3 regions of the Aequoribacter fuscus genome follow, and region 1 is predicted to be linked to each of the others. Evidence: predicted binding sites of a transcription regulator. Region 1 holds the regulator's gene; each other region holds the start of a gene.
What was found. The regulator LexA, encoded in region 1, represses DNA repair genes until DNA is damaged. The targets are predictions, from matches to a motif close to ACTGTNTNTANANACAGT.

Region 1 (4,672 bases):
GATGCACAGCGACTCTACGATTTGATCTGGCGCCAATTTGTGGCTTGCCAGATGCCGGCGGCGGAATATCTCTCGACAACCTTGACGGTCGAAGCCGCGGGCTTTGAATTGAACGCAAAAGGGCGTGTGGTGGTTTTTGATGGTTACACCAAGGTGCTGCCGCCGGCTGCCAAGAAAGGTCAAGAAGATGTCGTGTTACCCGATTTAAAAGTCAACGATTCGCTCAGTCTGGCCAAGCTGGATCCTTCGCAGCATTTCACCAAACCAACGCCGCGTTACGGCGAGGCCAGTTTAGTGCGAGAACTGGAAAAACGCGGCATAGGTCGCCCCTCGACCTATGCCTCTATTATCTCGACGATTCAGGATCGAGGGTACGTTAAGCTCGAGAACAAGCGGTTCTACGCAGAAAAGATGGGCGATATTGTCACACAACGTCTGCAAAGCAGCTTTGACGATTTGCTGGACTACGGGTTCACCGCGGCAATGGAAGAGCGTTTGGATGACGTGGCCAAAGGCGAGTTAGATTGGCGGGCATTGTTAGACCAGTTTTACGCGGACTTTAGCGATCGTTTGGAACAAGCCGGCGCGCCTGACCCCGACGGCATGCAGGCGAATGCGCCCACCATGACTGACATTCCCTGTGAGCAATGCGGCCGGCCTATGCAAATTCGCACGGCGGCTACCGGTGTGTTCCTGGGGTGCTCGGGGTATGCTCTGCCGCCCAAAGAGCGGTGTAAGCAGACCATTAATTTGGTGCCAGGCGACGAGGCCATCAGTGCCGATGCCGACGATGAAGCAGAGTCTCGCTTACTGATCAGCAAGCGGCGGTGCCAGTTGTGCAATGCCGCAATGGACAGCTACTTGATCGATGAAAAACGGAAACTCCACGTTTGCGGTAACAACCCTGATTGCTCGGGCTTCGAGGTAGAGCAGGGTCAGTTTAAGATCAAAGGTTACGACGGTCCGGTAATCGAATGCGATAAATGTGGCGCCGATATGCAGCTCAAAACAGGGCGTTTTGGTAAATATTTTGGCTGCAGCAGTGACAGCTGCAAGAACACGCGCAAGCTACTGCGCAGTGGCGAAGTGGCGCCGCCTAAGATTGATCCGGTGCCAATGCCCGAGCTCCAATGTGCCAAAGTAGACGATCACTACGTGCTTCGGGACGGCGCTGCCGGCCTGTTCTTAGCCGCTTCTCAGTTCCCTAAAAACCGCGAGACGCGGGCGCCACTCGTGAGTGAGCTAAAGCCCCATCGCGAAGAAATAGCCGCTAAATATCATTATTTGCTGGACGGGCCGGAGCATGACGATGAGGGCAACCAAGCGCAAATACGGTATAGCCGAAAAACCAAAGAGCAGTACTTGATGACCGAAGTCAATGGTAAGGCGACGGGTTGGCGTGCCCATTTCGAAGGGGGCCGCTGGGTCGAGAGTTTGGGTAAAAAATAAACGCATGAGTAGCTGTAGAGGCTTAGTAAACCACAGTCTGTATTGCGCGAGGGTGCTGTTGGAGGCGTGGCAGCGCGATCGCGAGGCTCAGCATTTGGGTGCAAGCGTCTTGCAGGATGCGTATCAGCCCGCGCTTAAATACCATCTTGGTCGCGCATACGGTTATCTCCTGCTTGAAGGTGCGGGTCATGCCGATGCGCCGAAAGACGCGCCCGTTTCGATCGCTGAGCTTCCAGAGCCCGCGAAAGGCAAGGTGCTACCTCAGACCGTCCAGGCGATGGCGCGCGAAGAATCGGGTATTTTGCAGCCCCTGTATGCGAATTTAGGAGCTCAAAACTTGGGCGGTGTGCGCAGCAGCTTGAACTTGGCCGCTCAGTCTCAGGGCCCTGATCATCGTGATTGGCATGGCGTGTATACTTTTTTGCAAAGCTCTGCCAGTGCCATTCGTGATGTCCTCGATGAATGCTAGCTGGGTTTGAGTTTGGCGCCCGGGGCTCCCCCCTGTTACACTAGGCGCGCAACTAAATCGAGGATCTGTTTTGCCATCGTCTTTTCTGGAAATTGCTGAACTTGCCAACGGCGACATCGTATTACAACGTGCCGATGAATCGGGTAAGTCAGAGCCCCTTGTTACGATTACCTTTTCCGACGAGAGCGCGGCCTACATGAATGACCAAACGCTTGAAGTCGCCAAGGTGATGATCCAAGCAGGTATTCAAGCTGTCGCAGCCATATCGGAACAAGTCGAGGCGGAAGAGGCTGCAGCCTCTGCCCCCCGAGTTATTCATTAGCGTCGAAGTACCCCAACACTCAAGCCTTCGATCGCAAAGGCTTGATCGCGCAGGTCAACAACAATGGGCTCGTAGGCTGGGTTTTCGGCGATGAGCCTCACGGTGTGTCCGCCCGCGGGTTTATCTAGGCGTTTTACTGTTACTTCGTCTTCAATACGGGCAACAACAATTTGCCCGTTGCGCACATCGCTGGTGCGTTTGACCGCCAAAAAATCACCGTCAAGAATGCCTACGTTGATCATAGAATCGCCGCGAACTTTCAAGAAATAGTCTGCGGGCGGATAGAAAAAATCGGGTGGAATGCTGATGTGCTCCTCGATATGTTCTTCGGCCAGAATCGGGCTGCCTGCGGCAACGCGCCCAATGACCGGTAGCCCAAAGGTCGCCTCTGGAAGCTTAATGCCGCGCGATGCGCCTGGGATCATCTCGATGGCGCCTTTACGCGCCAGGGCCTTCAGGTGATCTTCAGCGGCGTTGGCTGATTTAAAGCCCAAGGAGCGCGCAATGTCGGCTCGCGTAGGAGGCATGCCAGTGCTTTGCATGTGGCCTTTAATAAAATCGAGGACTTGCTGCTGGCGCTGGGTGAGCTTGATCATAACGACCCCTGTGTATTTTTCCAGTAACTGGTATTATATACAGCTGTGGGCGTGACGCAACTCATTGTATACACTAGGCGTTGAATCAGGGTGAGGATCAGATGTTGAGTTATCTAGAAACATTGCAGTCATGGACCGCGCAGCACGCATGGGCAGAGGCGGCGCTGTTCGCAATATTGGCCTTGTTGGGGTATCTGATTCTGAGCGTGGTCCTGGGGCGACTCGCTGCTACTTCGCAGGCGACCCGCCTGGGGTGGGATGACGTTATCGTCAATGCGATCAGTCCACCGGTGCGTGTTGCCTACCTTGGGCTCGTGGTGTTTTTTGCGTGGCAATGGGTGCCCAAACAGTGGTTGCCTTTTGCGCAAGAGTGGCTTGCCTGGTCGCCGCAATTGGCCTTGATTTTGATTATTGCGTGGGCTTTGCACCGCTTGATTGTGGGTGTAGAGGCAGAATATGTCCGGGTAAAAGCAGAGGCTTTGGATTCAACCTCGGTGGCAACCATTCATGCGATTGCCAAGCTGACGCGTGTGACTCTGTGGATTTTAGTCGCGTTGACCGCACTGCAAGCGCTTGGCGTTAGTGTATCTGGTTTACTGGCGTTTGGTGGTATTGGCGGTATCGCCGTCGGTTTTGCCGCAAAAGATCTGCTGGCGAACTTCTTTGGGGGTATGAGTATTTACCTTGATCGGCCGTTCGCGCCGGGTGATTGGATTCGCTCTCCAGATCGCGAGATTGAGGGTACGGTAGAGGATATTGGTTGGCGTCTAACGCGCATTCGGACCTTTGATCAACGACCTTTGTACATTCCCAACTCGGTTTTCAGTCAAATAGCGGTTGAAAACCCATCGAGGATGTTTAATCGCCGCATTTACGAGACGATCGGTGTTCGTTACCAAGATTCCAGCGTGGTGCGTGATATTGTGAATCAGGTGCGTACGATGTTGCAAAATCATCCCGATATCGATACCAACAAGACCCTGATTGTAAATTTCAACCACTTTGGTGCATCGTCCTTGGATTTCTTCATCTACACGTTCACGAAAACCGTGAATTGGGTCGAATACCACGGTGTCAAAGAAGATGTGTTGTTAAAAGTGTTGGATATTGTTCACGCGGCAGGCGCCGATGTGGCCTTCCCCACACAAACCCTACACGTCGACTCTATCGCTGGTCTTGAGCCACTTGTTCGGCCAGAACCCAGCGCTTGAAATCTACGAGGTTCTCGTCCTCGATCCGAGTGATGCTGATAATCAAAGCCATTGCCGGGTGGTCAATGTAGTGGATTTCCCCGCTTCGCATGCGTCGAGTTTGCTGTAAAGCAATCGCGTGGCGAAACGGGTAGGGGGTTTCGTCGTCGGCGAGGCTATTGGGTAAGTTGGAATCCGGACGGTTGCGCTCTACGTAGCGGAATTTCTGGCCTATGCCCGCTTCTAGCAGCCAGTCAGGCCTGCCCATTGGGGTAATTTCTTGTAGCTCGCTGTCCGTGGTTGCGATTCGTTGGCCGCCGACCGGTAAGCCGCGATGTTGAATGGGATTGGCCGGTTGAGGGGGGGCGGGCATCTGCCATTCGGGTAAGTAGTGTCCGTCCGTGTTCAGCCACAGATTGGTTTTGATATGCAGGTAGCGCGACACATAGACGGTGATATCGCCCTGTAGTTCGGGCCAAGCTTGACCTTGCGAGGCGGAGTCTATGCGAACGGGTAGTGTTTTGGTCTCATCTTGCAGTTGTTCGGCCCAGCGTAAATAGTGACGAACCTCATAGTCGTCGCTGTTTTCCAATTGTTGCTTAGCGCGCGCCAATTCTGGGGTGAGCGTTCGAGTATCCTGGCCTAG
Region 2 (4,672 bases), 1.1 Mb from region 1:
GGCCTTGGCGCAAGACAACGTGCAGCGATTTATTGCGGATGCCACGGTGCGTAAAATTATTGTCGTGCCTGGCCGGCTGGTGAACATAGTGGCAAATTAAACATGAGGCGAATTACTCTAGCACTAATCCTTACCTTGTTAAGCGCCTGCGGCTTTCAGTTGCGCGGCAGTGATACCCAAGCTGTCGACGCCGATACAAGCCTACCTATCCGAGTGGTAGGGCTCAGCGCCTACAGCGACTTCGCCAGCGCCCTGCAGGTTGCGCTTAAGCGCGAAGGGTTGGCCCAAGCCGAACGGGCGGATCTTACACTCATCATTAAACCTGTTGAATTTAGCCAAAACACGCTAACCGTTGGCGAATCCCTGCGCATCGCCGACTACGATGTCAGTGGACGCGTGCGTTATCAGCTGATCTTCAAGAACGACCCGGAGTCGGCAGTCGATGAACTGGCTGCAAGCGACGAATTTGACCGGATTATCGAAGCATCACAGCGCCTAGATTACGACCCTGAAGCACCGCTGGCGAGTCGCGCCGAGCGCGATGAAACCGAGCAAGCGCTGTATCAAGAACTGGCTTCGCGCCTAGCGCGTCGAGTCGCACTCAGAGTTCAAGCCCTGAAGTCCTGATGCAAATCTACCCCAATAAACTGGCGCAACACTTAAGCACATCGCTGTTGCCCGTTTATTTGGTCAGCGGCGAAGAACCTCTGCAAATTCAGGAATGCTGCGATGCCATTCGCCAAGCCGCACGTAAACAGGGCTGCGAAGAACGCATCGTTCATCACGCTGATAGCGGCTCGTTCAACTGGGATGACTTTAGCGCCGACTCGAATGCTTTATCGCTATTTGCAAGCCAGCGCTTAATTGAAGTGCGTCTTGGCAAACAAAAAGCCGGAAAAGACGGCAGCGCAGCGCTAGTAGAATATTGCGAACGGTGCGAACCCGGCACCGACATCCTCTTGATTACCACCGACAAGCTCGATAAATCAACCCTCAACAGTAAGTGGGTGAAGCAGATCGATAGCGTGGGTGGCGTACTGCGCATTTGGCCGGTAGAGCCAGCCCAGCTGCCCAGCTGGATTGACCAGCGTTTGCGCCAAGCGGGGCTTAGCATTGAGTCCGATGCCTTAAAATTACTCAGTGAACGAGTGGAGGGCAATTTGCTGGCAGCGGCCCAAGACATCGAAAAACTAAAACTCTACGCCGGCAACAACAGTGCCATCGATCTAACAACCGTACAAGAAGCCGTCGCTGACAGCGCCCGTTTTAATGTCTACGACCTGGCGGACAGCTTATTAAGTGGCGATGCCGAGCACTGTATTCGCATGCTGCGCGGCGTGCGGGATGAAGGTACTGACGCGGCGGCTGTGCACTGGGTTTTCCGCAAAGAAATTTTGCTGTTAGTCGATTTAAAAACCGCCATGAACGAGGGAAACAACCCCGCTCAAGCCATGCAGCGCTTTGGGGTCTGGAAGAATCGTCAGCACCTGGTCGGCAGCGCGGTGAAGAGGCTGTCGGCTAAACGTTTAGAGCGAGCCACTTCGCAGCTAGCCGATGCTGACCAAGCTTTTAAAGGCGCCAAGCACGATGATCCATGGCGCATCTTCGAGCAAATTGCCGTTAACCTAAAAACCCACCCCTAAGAGACATTGATCATGACCATTTCGTTTTACGATGCCACCATCAAACCGATGAAGAAAGCCATTAAAAACCTTCGCAAGGTGCTGCACATTGGCGCCAAGCACGCGCAAGAAAATGGCATTGAAGAAGAGACACTGCTACAGAAAAAACTGTTTGAAGACATGTTTGACCTGCGCACCCAGATATTTGCAGTGCAGCTATTAAGCGCACACCAGGGTGCCCTATGTATTGCCGGTGTAACACCCTCACCGACAAATGCGCAGTTCAATACGTTTGCCGGCGCCGATGCGCTGCTCGAGACCCTATTGAGCGATTTGGATAAAATTGATCCTGAGGCATACCAAAGCAAAATGCTCGAGCCCGTGACCTGCAATCTACCCATTGGCATTGCGCACTTTGAGACGGCATTAGAGCACATGCAGCAGTGGGTCATTCCTCACACCTACTTTCATGTGACCACGGCATACAATATTTTGCGCCACAACGGCGTGCCGTTGGGTAAGTCCGATTACTTAGGTGCAGTGAATATGCGTTTAGAGAAATAAGACGTGTCGTCAAAGGCGACATGTAAAAATTACACCCAATAATTTTCTTGCGTTCGGCCAAAAACTAAACTACTGTAAATGCATACAGTAGTTTAGTTGGGCGGCTGCTTAGTGCCCGCCCCTAGTAAGAGGCACATACCCATGAACGCATTACTTGAACAAGCCATTCAACGCGAAGACACCTGGCTCGGCGGCTTTAACGTCGGCGAACTCAATGTCAGCACTTACCGCCGCTGCCAAAGCACTGGCTATGCGCCGCTCGACGCTGTACTTACCGGAGGCGGCTGGCCCTTAGGCAATACCATCGAACTCTTAAGCGACGGTCACGGCCTTGGCGCCATGGGTGTGTTCTTGCCCATTATGCACAGACTTTCAAGCCGGGGGCAATGGCAGGCCTTTATCAACCCCCCTTGCGCGCCGTATGCGCCCTTACTGGAAGCACGCGACATTCCTACAGAGCAGGTCCTATTAGTACATACCGACTCGAAAGAAGATATTCTGTGGAGCATCGAGCAAGCGATTACTCACAACACCTGCGCCACGGTATTTGCCTGGCTGGGACATCACCGTTACAGCTACGCCGAACTCCGCAAGCTCCAGCTGGCAGCAACCGAACACGACAACCTGATTGTGTTGTTCCGCCCCCTCAGTGCCGCCGACGAACACGCGCCAGCCTGTTTACGTCTAAAAGTCAGCGCCTACCGAGAATTCGAAATCATTAAACAGCGCGGTGGCAAACAGCAAGTTCAGGTAAACTTACCCGCAAGTGACGATTTACCCAATCAGCCACAGCTTTGGGAACTACCTGTCAGCACGACTCAGCAGGCGGCAATTCAGACTGTGGCTTATCCTTAACGAGTAATACATGAATGATCAGTGGCTAACAGAGTACGGTGTAACCCTCGGCGTTGGCGCACTGATTTTATTCATGATTTTTATCGTTTGGGACCTCGCCAAACGTAGCGATGCAGGTAAATTCGGCACGATGATTTTATACATAGCACTTGCCATGGGCATTTTTGGCTTCCTAATAAAAATCGTCATTGGATACCTGCTCGAAAACGCCACCACCGGCTAATACATTTACAGCATGTGGTTGTGCGTCCGCTTTCCTCAATGGGAACTCGACAGCATCGGTGCTCCTCCCACCGCCGCTGCCATTGTAGATAAGCAAATCATTATTTGTGCAAACCAGGAGGCACGCACGCTAGGCATTCGCGCCGGCCAAAATCTTGGCCACGCCCTGCAACTGGCAAACGATAAGCCAGTCAGCTGGCTCGACCGAGATCCCGCCCAAGAACACCAGGCACTTAACAATCTCATCGGCTGGGGCTACCGCTACACCTCGACCAGCTATTCTGATTTTGGGTCGAACCTGCTATTACGCATTGGCCCAAGCTTGAAACTCTTCAAAGGTGTAAACGCCCTCCTACACACCCTCCAATGCGACTTAAAACACTACTCGTATCACTACCACTTGGGGATTGGGCACTCACCCATAGGCTCGTGGCTGGCTAGTTTCTTAGATTCAGATAACGCGCTACTGGAGGCCTCAGACAAAGATAAACTTGGCCATTTATCACTACGCGCTTTAAGCAACTTATACCCTAAAGATATTGATGCTTTAAGAAAAAGCGGTTTGGTCACACTGTCCGACGCATGGAATCAGCCCCGCCCTGAACTGCGCAAACGGTGTTCGAAACACTTTGTCGAACACCTCGAACATCTCTGCCTTGAACGCGAAGCCTATGTGCCGGATTACCAACCGCCTAAGTACTTCTTAGACCGCTTTCGTTTTGGGTATGACCTAAACGATACCCAAGAACTGTGGCCGGGTATTGAATATCTACTGAACGGCTTGAGCGCCTTTCTGCGTCACAACCAGCACCGCACAGCCTCGCTGACCTGGCATTTAGAAGGTATTCACCGTTATCGCGAACAGTTCACCTTGCGCAGCAGCCAAGCACACAGTCACATCACCCCCTGGCTTGGCCTTATGGCTATACGCCTAGAAAGCCTGCAGCTGAAGGAACCGATCGACAGTCTGATGCTAGAGTGCCGTGAACTCTTGCCTTTAGAAGCCGATGCCATCGACCTCTTCGGCAGCACGAAAGGTGCACCCAAACAGGCACTAAGTGACCGCTTACGCACGCGTCTTGGACACCAAGCCGTACAACATATCCGACGGCGTGATGAACATATACCTGAATATGCGCATCAGTTCACTTGCGAGCTGCCTACCGCCACATCGCCCCAGACTGAGGTTCGCGCCCCACGTCCACTTTGGTTGCTTAACCCTCCGGTGAACACGCAATCTAAACAGGCCAAACAATGGGTACATGGTGATATCACCTTAATGCTTGGCCCCGAGCGCATCGAAGACTACTGGTGGGAATCCAGTCAGTGTCGGGACTATTACATCGCCATCGACAACGAGCACTACCGCTTTTGGGTGTTTCGCGATCGGCGATCCCAGCAGTGGTATC
Region 3 (4,672 bases), 830 kb from region 1:
AGCGTGTCTCATGGCCGTACAGTTTGTCAAAATGGCAACAGGCACTCATCATCTCGTACAGTAAGGTTGTGCCACTGCGCGGCGAGCATCCGACAATGTGAATTTGTTTATACACGGCTGTTTCTGCAGTTAAGGTTGCGCAAGAATAGCACGGCCGTGCCAAGATATTCGAGTTTAGGCGCGTTTCTACACACGTGACAGAAGCCACGTCGCTGCAGTTTCCGCCTCGTTTAATCTGGGTAGCGGATCGGTCGCAAGAGTCACGGTACAAGCCTGAGTTACTGAGCTTACTTTGCCCTCGACGATCATCGCCTGCATGCTACGGTTGATTCTGTTTTTAGCTTTAGGTGGCAATTCGATTAAGCCGACATCGGCCCCACAGCTTAGAGCTTCGTAAACCATTGATACACTGTCGGGAGTAACCCACACGCTGTTTGCTTCGCGCATGTGTTCTGCTAGCCATCCCCTGGGGCAGGTGTCATGGCGTTGAATTGTGAGGTTTGGGCACGCGGTGTATATGTCTGAAAGTTGGCGCTCGGGGCTGCGACGCGAATCGGCGACGGTCCAGTCCAGCTCGGGTTCTGAGTTCACGATGGCGCAAACTTGTCGGGTGACCTGCGCGCTCGGCCACTCAAAGTGCTTAGACTGACCACCCAAAAGCACTAATCCTTTGTTGCTGGGTTGGTGATTTTGTTGACCTAGGGCGTTTATGGCACCTTCGGTGAGGTGGACCCTGGCGCCAACTGCGGTATTCAGCGCATCATGCTTTGGCATAATGATTGAGTCAAACCCAGTAAGGGGCCACGATGGCCGCATGACCACCGCTGTATGAGCTCGCAATCGTTTGCCGAGACACAGCGCAAGCCAATGGGTGCTGTGGCCTGCGGCAACAATAACATCCGCGGTTTGGAGTGATCTGAAGCTGTCGCCTCGTGCGACGAGTTTTTCGGGGAGTGAAAGGGTCGTTACATCGAGCCAGGAGCTCGTGTCAGTAGGCCTCTTGGCGGCCACAGCCTCACTCAACCCGCGCAGCTGACTCAAGTGCCCCGGTTTGCCATCATGTAAATACAGCCAATGTTTCGTGAAGTTAGTCATCAAACTGAGAGCGGTGTAGATGTGCATACAAGCCGTCTTTGGCTAAGAGCTCCAGATGAGTTCCTTGCTCGACCACTGCCCCTTGGTCCATAACGATGATTAGGTCGGCTCGTTCGACGGTCACCAAACGATGCGCGATCACGAGGGTCGTGCGATTCTGAGTGATGGTAGGCATAGCGGCGTTGATCGCACGTTCCGATTCATTGTCCAGCGCCGATGTGGCTTCATCGAGAATGAGCAGCGGCGCATTTTTTAAAAAGGCTCGCGCGAGAGCAATGCGCTGTTTTTGCCCACCAGACAGTGAGGCGCCACCCTCGCCTACTTGGGTATCTAAGCCATCCGGCAGAGCTTGGATAAATTCCCACGCATGCGCACTTTTAGCGGCGGAGATGATGTCTTGTTCGCATGCGTTTGCGAGCTCGCCATAGGCGATGTTGGCGCGGATCGTGTCTTCAAATAGCACTGTGTCTTGGGTCACAATTGCCACATGGCGGCGAATCGATTGCTGGGTGAGCTCGGAGGCGTCGTTATCGTCGAACCATACCGAGTTGCTGGGGGCTGGTATAAAGCCCGCGATAATATCGATGAGTGTGGTTTTGCCCGCGCCGCTTCGACCCACGAGAGCGATCAATTGCCCCGGTGCTGCATCGAAGCTGACACCATTCAACGCTTGGCGGTCGGCGCTTGGGTACTGATACGATAAGTTGTTAAGGCGTAAACCACCGGTAAAACGCGTCAAGGGACGCCCCGACTCATCGTGCTCCAACGATTGGTCTAGAATCTCGAAAATGCTTTCTGCCGCGGCAATGCCCCTCTGAATCGACGCATTCACGTTGGTCAGTTGCCGCAAGGGTTTGGCCACTAAACTGGCGGCGGTGATGTAGGCTAAAAATTCACCAGCATTGAGGTCACCAAACAGCGTCGGATCCAAGCCAAACCAAAACAGCAAGGCGATTGCACTGAAGGTTAGGATCTGAATAATCGGTGTGCTTATTTCATTCACGCGGGCGAGCTTTAATTCGTTCTTTAGGCTGGCACGGCAGCGTTCTTCAAAGCGCTGGTTTTCGTAGGCTTCACCCCCGAAAGCCCGAACGATGGCTTGTCCGCGTATTGCCTCTGAGGCGACATGAGTGACGCCGCCCATCGATTGCTGTATACGCTTGCTGTACCGTTTAAACCGGCTGCTCGCAATCCGAATAATCAGTCCAATGAGGGGTGCCGCAAGAAAAAACAAGAGCGACAGCTTCCAATCCAAGTACAGCAAGTAAGCCAGTAGGGCTATTACGGTGAGCCCCTCGCGTATCAATGTTTTGATTGCGTTGGAGGATGCCGCTGCGACTTGCTCGACATTAAATGTCAGCGTCGAGATGAGCTGCCCAGAGTTGTTGCGGCCAAAAAAACCTGAGGGCAAAGCCGTTAAGTGCTCGAAGACATCGCGGCGAATACGATTGACGACATTGCGTGCGACAAAGCTAATGTAATAGCCACCCAAATAACTCCCAATACCCCTGACTGACACGACCGAGATGATCGCAATGGGTAAAAACAAGCGTATACCTTCTCGGGTGGCCAAGCCCAGCTGTTGTTCCCAGCCGCTTAACTCCTTGGTGGAAGCCTCGGGCTCAAAGGCACTGGGTACGTATTGCATTAAGCTCGCAAATGCAGACTGCGTGAGTGCGTAAAGAATAAAGCCGCAAATCGCCAGAATCAGGGCTGGCCAAAAGTGCTTTACATAGCTCAACAGGCGCTTGTAGGTTTGCCAGCCAGTGTTGTTGGCCGCGGGGTCGCGCATTGACCTAACCTTTGGAGAAATTATCGTGGTCGTATTGTATGTCATGCGAGCCGCTTTGGCACCCCATCGGTTTCGTGGGCGCTGTGGACGAGTTATGTGCAGCCGCGATGATTTCTGGTCGCCCCTGACGTTGAAAAAGAAATTTAGAACACTGAGGATATGTACAGTAGTATCTAGGCGTGGTAAGGTTCGTTTAATTCATTATTCAAGGATGTATGGCTATGGATCCAAATAAGCAAAAAGCATTAGAGGCGGCATTAGCACAAATCGAGCGTCAGTTTGGTAAAGGCACCGTAATGCGCATGGGTGACAGCGAACGTGTCGCCATCCCATCAATTTCCACCGGTTCACTTGGATTGGATATTGCTTTGGGTATTGGTGGCTTGCCTAAGGGGCGTATTTGCGAAATTTATGGACCTGAGTCCTCCGGTAAAACGACACTCACGCTGCAAGTGATCGCAGAGGCCCAGAAATTGGGTGGTACAGCGGCGTTTATTGATGCCGAACACGCGTTAGATCCTATATATGCCGAGCGCCTGGGCGTTCAAGTTGATGACCTGATCTTGTCGCAGCCCGACACCGGAGAGCAAGCCCTTGAAGTCACCGAAATGCTGGTGCGTTCTGGCGCAGTTGATGTATTAGTCGTCGATTCAGTGGCTGCCTTGACCCCCAAGGCCGAAATTGAAGGTGACATGGGTGATTCCCACGTTGGTTTGCAGGCGCGTCTATTAAGTCAGGCGATGCGCAAGTTAACGGGCTCGATCAAGCAAACCAATTGTTTGGTGATTTTTATTAACCAAATTCGCATGAAGATCGGCGTGATGTTTGGTAGCCCAGAAACCACTACGGGTGGTAACGCCCTTAAGTTTTACTCATCGGTTCGTCTCGATATCCGCCGTATTGGCGCGGTAAAAGAGGGCGACGAAATTGTGGGTAACGAAACTCGAGTTAAGGTGGTTAAGAACAAGGTGTCTCCACCCTTCAAACAGGCCGAGTTTCAGATCATGTACGGATCCGGCATTTACCACAACGGTGAGCTGATCGACTGGGGTGTCAAGCTCGGACTGATCGATAAATCGGGCGCTTGGTATGCCTACAAAGGCGACAAAATTGGGCAAGGTAAGGCCAACGCCGCGAAGTTTCTAAGCGACAATAAAGACATTGCTGACGAGATCGAAGCAGCCATTCGTGCCCAAACGCTGACGACTGCAAAGCCTGCAGAGGCGCCGGTGGCAGAGACTCAGGACGCTGGTGAGTAATATCGCTTAACCATGCAAGACGGGTCTACAACTAAACTGTCGGCTCGCGCTGTCTTAATGGACTATTTAGCACGGCGCGAGCACAGCCAGCACGAGTTGCGCACCAAGGCTCTGAGACGCCTAGGTGCGCAAGCCGAAGTCGACATAGAAGAAGCGCTAGTGGCTTTGGCAGACGAAGGTCTGCAGTCTGACGAGCGGTTTGCTGAGGGTTTGTGTCGGCATCGTATTAACAAGGGATACGGTCCCAACACCTTGCAGCAGTTGGCCCGTGAAAAAGGCATCACGAAAGAACAGCTCAGTGATGCCCTTGAGGCCTTGGCACCTGATTGGTTTGACTGTGCTCAAGAAACGCTCAACAAGAAGTTCGCAAAGCCGATTGATGCCTCACTTGATTACGCGGGCAGACGGAAAGAGCTACAAAAACGCATGCGGTTTTTGAGCTACAGAGGCTACCCGACCAGTGTCATATCGGCCGTCGTTGCAGCCGATGACGGCTACAACGACTAAGTGGCGTTAAGCTCACTCG

Region 2: the regulator LexA is predicted to act here: its motif matches at 2,258-2,275, upstream of imuA (translesion DNA synthesis-associated protein ImuA).
Region 3: the regulator LexA is predicted to act here: its motif matches at 3,038-3,055, upstream of recA (recombinase RecA).

The regions. Positions count from the first base shown of each region.
Region 1 is NZ_CP036423.1:1,346,601-1,351,272, forward strand. Features, by position in the region: gene topA (type I DNA topoisomerase) at 1-1,449, shown strand, start outside; gene EYZ66_RS06040 (DUF6586 family protein) at 1,454-1,918, shown strand; gene EYZ66_RS06045 (hypothetical protein) at 1,989-2,240, shown strand; gene lexA (transcriptional repressor LexA) at 2,237-2,836, opposite strand; gene EYZ66_RS06055 (mechanosensitive ion channel family protein) at 2,938-4,047, shown strand; gene EYZ66_RS06060 (CsiV family protein) at 4,001-4,672, opposite strand, start outside.
Region 2 is NZ_CP036423.1:2,487,854-2,492,525, forward strand. Features, by position in the region: gene leuS (leucine--tRNA ligase) at 1-100, shown strand, start outside; gene EYZ66_RS11190 (LPS-assembly lipoprotein LptE) at 103-627, shown strand; gene holA (DNA polymerase III subunit delta) at 627-1,643, shown strand; gene EYZ66_RS11200 (DUF1993 domain-containing protein) at 1,656-2,186, shown strand; gene imuA (translesion DNA synthesis-associated protein ImuA) at 2,328-3,041, shown strand; gene EYZ66_RS11210 (DUF2788 domain-containing protein) at 3,052-3,264, shown strand; gene EYZ66_RS11215 (Y-family DNA polymerase) at 3,277-4,672, shown strand, end outside.
Region 3 is NZ_CP036423.1:2,172,450-2,177,121, reverse strand. Features, by position in the region: gene EYZ66_RS09710 (sulfotransferase family protein) at 1-115, opposite strand, end outside; gene EYZ66_RS09705 (ELM1/GtrOC1 family putative glycosyltransferase) at 187-1,122, opposite strand; gene msbA (lipid A export permease/ATP-binding protein MsbA) at 1,088-2,887, opposite strand; gene recA (recombinase RecA) at 3,109-4,146, shown strand; gene EYZ66_RS09690 (regulatory protein RecX) at 4,204-4,653, shown strand; gene EYZ66_RS09685 (flavin-containing monooxygenase) at 4,666-4,672, opposite strand, start outside.